Regions from separate parts of the Variovorax raffinosi genome, predicted to be linked through region 2. Evidence: riboswitches for the same ligand, from Rfam matches in the RefSeq annotation. Region 2 holds a riboswitch; the other holds the start of a gene.
The links. A riboswitch is a leader RNA that binds a small molecule or an ion and turns the genes downstream of it on or off. The one in region 2 is predicted to bind manganese.
Positions count from the first base shown of each region.

Region 1: another riboswitch for manganese. It lies ahead of mntP (manganese efflux pump MntP); the one in region 2 lies ahead of ACSFB7_RS15720 (TMEM165/GDT1 family protein).

Region 1 covers NZ_JBPJZR010000001.1:106,240-109,636, reverse strand. The annotation lists gene ACSFB7_RS00510 (LysR family transcriptional regulator) at 1-422, opposite strand, end outside; gene ACSFB7_RS00505 (agmatine deiminase family protein) at 521-1,588, shown strand; yybP-ykoY riboswitch at 1,608-1,786, shown strand; gene mntP (manganese efflux pump MntP) at 1,802-2,371, shown strand; gene ACSFB7_RS00495 (hypothetical protein) at 2,455-2,658, shown strand; gene ACSFB7_RS00490 (LysR substrate-binding domain-containing protein) at 2,663-3,397, opposite strand, start outside.
Region 2 covers NZ_JBPJZR010000004.1:336,247-339,643, reverse strand. The annotation lists gene lptC (LPS export ABC transporter periplasmic protein LptC) at 1-136, shown strand, start outside; gene ACSFB7_RS15730 (SDR family oxidoreductase) at 165-950, shown strand; gene ACSFB7_RS15725 (RNA recognition motif domain-containing protein) at 1,032-1,601, opposite strand; yybP-ykoY riboswitch at 1,862-2,041, shown strand; gene ACSFB7_RS15720 (TMEM165/GDT1 family protein) at 2,059-2,622, shown strand; gene metX (homoserine O-succinyltransferase MetX) at 2,753-3,397, shown strand, end outside.

The DNA of each region.
Region 1 (3,397 bases), on a different contig from region 2:
TCCAGTTCGTCGATGAAGCGGGCGCTTTCGTCGACGGAAATGATCGGGCACAGATCGGGGTGCGCCTGCAGCAACCGGTCCACGCGAGGCTGCAGCCAGCCGCTGGCAACGGGCGCGGGACACACCAGCGTGACGAGGCGATCGTCCATGTAGGTTTCGATGCGGCTGAGCCCGTTGCGAATCTGGTTGAGCGACTTGCTCACGCTGTCCAGCAGCAGGCTCCCCGCCACGGTCAGCTCCACGCCGCGCCCCTTGCGCCGGAACAGCGGCTGGCCGACCTGCTGCTCCAGCTGCGAGATCTGGTGGCTGACGGCGGATTGCGAGACGCAAAGCTCCTCCGCCGCGCGGGAATAGTTGCCCAAGCGTGCGGCCGCCTCGAAGCCGATCAGGAATTTGAAAGAAGGCAGTCTGGCGTTGGACATATGAATCCAGTTGATTGATGGGTCCCAAAAATATCGCTTTTTTATCAAAGGAATTCAAGTCAGAGTGAGCAGCTCTGAAATTTCCATAGAAGGACACCTTGATTTCCAACGATTTCGACGCCCGCCGTGCCGGGCTGCGCATGCCCGCCGAATGGGAGCCGATGGCCGCCACCTGGCTGGGCTGGCCGGTGCTGGAGCACCGCGAAGAACTCTGGGGCGCGCACTACGAAGCGGTCTGCCAGGCCTTCGGCCTGCTGGCGCGCACGATCGCCCGCTACCAGCGCTGCATCGTGGCGGCGCACACCACGCTGGCGGCCAGGGCCCAGGCGATCTGCGGTGCGAACGTGACCGTCGTGCCCATCGCGGCCGAAGACAACTGGCTGCGCGACTGCGGCCCGATCTTCCTCGTCGACGAGAACCGCATCGCGCAGACGGCGGTGGGTTTCCGCTTCAACGCATGGGGTGAGAAGTACCACCCCCATGACGGCTGCCGGCGCGCTGCACAGGACATCGCAACGCTGGCGCAGGTGCCGCTGGTCAAGTCGGACATGGTGCTCGAAGGCGGCGCCTTCTACGTGGACGGGCAAGGCACGCTGCTGACCACCGAAAGCTGCCTGCTGCACGGCAACCGCAACCCCCGCATGCGCAAGCCGGACATCGAGGCCGAACTGCGGCGCATGCTGGGCGTGCAGAAGATCGTCTGGCTGCCGGGCAATCCGGCCGAGGTCGAGACCGATGGGCATGTGGATGGCATCGCGTCCTTCACCGCGCCGGCCAGGATTCTCTTCAATGCGGCCGACCCCGATCAGGGCGAGTACCACCGGGCCATGCAGGAGAACCGCCGCGCGCTGGAGCTGGCCACCGATGCGCATGGCCGGCCCTTCGAGATCCTCGATCTTCCGGTGCCGCGCGACGCCCACAACTACGGCAGCGCGCGTTTTTGCGACATCTACTCGAACTACATCCTCGTCAACGGCGCGGTGATTTCCACCGCGTTCGGGGTGCCGCAGGACGCGCAGGCGCGCCAGGTTTTTGCCCGTGCCTTCCCGGATCGCCGGATCGAACTGCTGCCCATCGATGCCATCTCGCTGGGCGGCGGCGCGACGCATTGCTCGACGCAGCAGCAGCCGATGCTGGGCAATCGCCTGGCTGTTTGCGGAATGTGAACAGGCCCTACAATCGCGGCTCCCTTGGGGAGTAGCCGGCTTCCGGATTCCGGATTCCGGAAGCGCTCACGTCAACATACTCGGTTTGCACCTTGCAAACCGTGGCGTGAGCAACCGACAGGTTGGCGAGACCAGCGGCGCATGGACACGGCATTGGCCGGCGGGTTCGTGCGCTGCGGCGTCTTGACCCGGCCTTTCTTGCTACTTCCCACCATGAACATTGCCTCCACGATCCTTCTTGCATTCGCCATGTCGACGGATGCTTTCGCCGCTGCCGTCGGCAAAGGCGCAGCACTTCGCAAACCCTCCTGGCGCGAGGCCTTGCGCACCGGCCTCATCTTCGGCGTCATCGAGGCGCTGACACCCGTCATCGGCTGGGCCGCCGGCCTGGCCGCTGCCAGCTACGTCGCCCAGTGGGACCACTGGATCGCGGTCACGCTGCTCAGCGTGCTGGGGCTGCGCATGATCTGGGCGGGCTTCGGCGCGCCCGATGCGGTGGAAGACAAGCCCGACCGCAATTCCTTCTGGACGCTCGCGATCACCGGCTTCGCCACCAGCATCGACGCGATGGCGGTGGGTGTCGGGCTGGCCTTCATCAACGTCAACATCGCCTGGACCGCGCTGGCCATCGGCCTTGCCACCATGGCGATGGTGACCATCGGCGTGATGGTCGGGCGCGTGCTGGGCGCGGTGGTCGGCAAGCGCGCGGAAATCCTGGGCGGCGTGGTGCTGATCGGCATCGGCTTCCTGATCCTGTACGAGCACCTGAACGGCCTGGCCTGAGGCGCTGAAAAAAATGGGCGCCCAGCGCCCATTTTTGAACCCCTAAGTACTAGCATCCGGGGCACAAGACAGACAAGGACCCCATGGAGACGTACCCAACCCTTCGCCAGGCCACAGGCGTTGCCCGCATTCTCAGCAAGCGCTCGTCCTGCACCATCGTGGTCTATCGCCAGGCGGATGAGCGGTTCGTGGCGGCACACTCCACCGACCGCGTCGATGGAGCCATCGAAAGCGTGTACCGCGACGGTTACCTCGTGCCGACGCTCCTGAGCAAGACGACACGCTGACGCGTCAGCGGCCGCGGGGCGCGTCCGCCGCGTCCGCCGCGGCCTGCATCGCGATCCACTCCCACACCGCACGAATCGCCGGCTCGTTCTCGCGCCCGCTCGCGGTCGCCAGAAAGTAGCTGCCGGTGTCGAGCGCAGGCCCGAACGGCTGCACCAGTGCGCCGTTGCGCACCTCTTCCGCCGCCAGCGTGAGGCTCAACAGCGCCACGCCATGGCCGCCGAGAGCGGCGAGCATCGCGTGCGTTTCGTCTGAAAACGAAAGGCCCGAAGCCTTCAGCGCCCGTCCCCTTGGCGGTGCGATGCCGGCCTCGCGAAACCAGCGCGGCCACACCGCCGGCGCCAGTGCCTGCGGCTGCCAGTCGCAGTGAATCAGCTGGTGCTTCGGCAGATCGCCCACGCGCGCCAGGCCCAGCATCGGACTGCACAGCGGCGCATAGCGCTCGGGCATCAGCTCGCGCGACGCGAGGCCGGGCCAGTTGCCGCTGCCCGAGCGCACCGCGATGTCGGCGTCGCCCCTTGCAAGGTCGACCAGCGTGTCGCTCGCGTGCAGCCGCAGTTCGATGCCGGGGCAGGCCTCGCGAAAAGCCACCATGCGCGGCAGCACCCACCGCGCGGCAAACGCCGTGTTGGTGGTGAGCGTGACGGCCTGCGACGCGGCGGGGCGACGCAGCTTGTCGACACCGGCCTCGAGCACGTCGAAGCCCATGCGCAGGTCGTCGAACAGCCGCTGGCCCGCAGG
Region 2 (3,397 bases):
CGGCACCGACCAGTTCACGGGCGACACGCTCGACTACGACAACCTGAGCGGCGTGGCCAACCTGAACGGCCGGGTGCGCGGCCTGCTGATGCCGTCGCCGGCGATGCTTGCAGCGCCAACGGCCAAGAAGCGTTGAAAAAGAAGAACACGAAAGCCACTCACGCATGACCACGTCTTCTCCGCTTGTTTTCATCACCGGCGCATCGAGCGGCATCGGCCAGGCCCTGGCCGCGAGCTTCAGCGACGCGGGCTATCGCCTGGCGCTGGTCGCGCGGCGCACGGCGGAAATCGAGGCATGGGCGAACGCCCGTGGGTTGAGTGCCGATCGCTATCAGATCTATAGCGCCGACGTGGCGCAGACGGACAGCATCGTGGCCGCGGGCGCTGCCTGCATCGCGCAGCAGGGACTGCCCGACGTGGTGATTGCCAATGCCGGCATCAGCGTTGGCATCGACACCGCGCAGCGTGCGGACCTCGACGTGCTGGCGCAGACCTTCGCCACCAACAACGTCGGGCTGGCGGCCACTTTCCATCCGTTCGTGGAGGCCATGAGAAAGCGTGGCAGCGGACGGCTGGTCGGCATCGCCAGCGTGGCCGCCATTCGCGGACTGCCGGGGCATGGCGCGTATTGCGCCAGCAAGGCCGGCGTGGTCGCGTACTGCGAGAGCCTGCGCGGGGAGCTGCGCAACAGCGGCGTCAAGGTCGTCACGCTCTGCCCTGGCTATATCGACACGCCGCTCACGCAAGGCAACCGCTATGGCATGCCCTTCCTGATGAAGGCCGAGGACTTCGCCGCGCAGGCGCTGCGCGCCATCGAGTCCGGCACGAGCTACCGCGTGATTCCCTGGCAGATGGGCGTGGTCGCCAAGATCATGCGCATGCTGCCCAATGCCGTGCTCGACCGGGCGGTGCAGGGCCGCGAGCGCAAGAAGCGCAGCGGCGAAGCCTGAAGAAGACAAAGCGCCAGGCGCAGATCCATTGAAAAAGGCTCCCGAGGGAGCCTTTTGTCTGTGTGCGTTGAAGCGCGGGGATCAGTAGCCGCTGTTGCCGCCACCACCGTAGCCGCCGCCACCACCACCGCTGCGGCCACCGCCGCCGCCGCCACGGGGACCAGCGCCGTAGGGGCTGCGGAAACCGCCATCGCCACCACCGCCGCCACCACCACTGCGGCCACCGCCACCGCCACCGTAGCCGCCGCCACCGGAGCGACCACCACCGCCGCCGCTGCGATCGCCACCACCACCGTAGCCACCACCGCCGCCGCCGTAGCCTCCGCCACCACCGCCGCCATAACCACCACCGCCGCCACCACCACCGTAGCCGCCGCCACCACCGCTGCGCGGAGGACGTGCTTCCATCGGACGTGCTTCATTGACGACGACGCTGCGGCCGCCCAAAGGCTGACCGTTCATGCCGGTGATGGCTGCCTGCGCTTCCGCGTCGCTGCCCATCTCGACGAAGCCGAAGCCCTTCGAGCGGCCCGTGTCGCGTTCCATCATGACCTTGGCGCTGGTCACTGCGCCGAACTGGCCGAAGGCCTGCTCGAGATCACCGTCGCGCACCGAGTAAGGCAGGTTGCCGACGTACAGTTTGTTGCCCATCAAGGGACTCCTATAAACACATCAAGAAAAGCGATGGAGTCCCGAAAGCATCACTCAAACGAGAGCCGTCGAGTCGCGCGAAACTGACCGATCACCGAACTGCTTCCCCACCAAAATGAAGAGGGAGGCTCGTGCATTATGGGTGAAATATGCGAAATGCAAGCAGAAAATTGCTTCTTGCGGTAGCACTTGTCAAAACTTTAAAAGCTAGCGCACGCTTACGGAATTGAGAAGAGGTCCTTGGCGCTACAGGTAGAATCCGCCCCGTCATTGGGGAGTAGCCGCCTTCCGATTTGCGAGAAGGGCCCGCGTCAACAGACTTGTCCTGCCCCACACAGGACATGGCGCGTGCAGTGAGAACACCTGGCGAGACCTTTGACCGTGCAACTTCGGGAAATATGGCCGAAGGTGTTGCACGGTCAATTGCGTCCTTCGGCCCAAGGAACCCACGTTCATCATGGAAGCTTTTCTCGTAGCAACCGGCGTAGTTGCGCTCGCCGAAATGGGCGACAAGACCCAACTCCTGGCTCTCTTGCTCGCGGCCCGTTTCAGGAAACCCTGGCCGATCGTGCTGGGCATCTTCGCCGCCACCATCGTCAACCATGCCCTTGCGGGGGCCGTCGGCAACTACATCACGCACTGGCTGGGGCCCGAGGTTCTGCGCTGGATCCTGGGCGGCTCGTTCATCGCAATGGCGGCCTGGATGCTGATTCCCGACAAGCTCGACGATGACGACGCCCCCGGCGTCTCGCACTTCGGCGTCTTCGGCACCACGGTCGTCGCGTTCTTCCTGGCCGAGATGGGCGACAAGACGCAGATCGCCACCGTCATGCTCGCGGCCCGCTTCACCCAGGACTACTTCTGGGTCGTCGCCGGCACCACGCTGGGCATGATGCTGGCCAATGCACCGGTGGTGTGGCTGGGCGACAAGATCGTCAAGCGCGTTCCCATCAAGCTCGTGCATGGCATCTCCGCCGCGATCTTCCTGGTGCTGGGCATCATCATGATCATCGGCTGGTAGTCGTTATCCGACGGGGCGATATACTGCCCCTTGCGCCGATTTGCTTCAGCTTGCGGGCGCTTTATAAATTCAGCTAAAGACAGGCGCGGCAGACCCGGCTCGTTTTTGGCGAGGCCGGGTTTTTTCATTCATGCCGTTACCTTTGGTCGTCACTTCGCAGTCGATGCAGTTCGCGGGCCCGCTGGCCTTGCGCAGCGGCACGTCGATCAGCGACTACACACTCGCCTACGAGACCTATGGCACCTTGAACGCCGATCGCAGCAATGCGGTGCTGGTGTGCCATGCGCTCAATGCCTCGCACCACGTCGCGGGGGTCTACGAGGGCCAGGCCCGCTCCGAGGGCTGGTGGGACAACATGGTCGGGCCCGGCAAGCCGGTCGACACCGACCGCTTCTTCGTGATCGGCGTCAACAATCTCGGCTCGTGCTTCGGCTCGACCGGCCCGATGCACGTCAACCCGGCCACGGGGCAGGTCTACGGCGCCGACTTCCCGGTGGTGACGGTCGAAGACTGGGTCGACGCCCAGGCCGCGCTGCTGGACGCACTCGGCATCCGCACGCTCGCTGCCGTCATGGGCGGCAGCCTCGGCGGCATGCAGGCGCTGTCCTGGACACTGCAATACCCCGACCGCGTGCGGCACGCCGTGGTGGTGGCCAGCGCACCCAACCTCACGGCCGAGAACATCGCCTTCAACGAAGTCGCGCGCCGCGCCATCGTGACCGACCCCGACTTCCACGGCGGCCACTTCTACCAACACGGCGTGATCCCCAAGCGC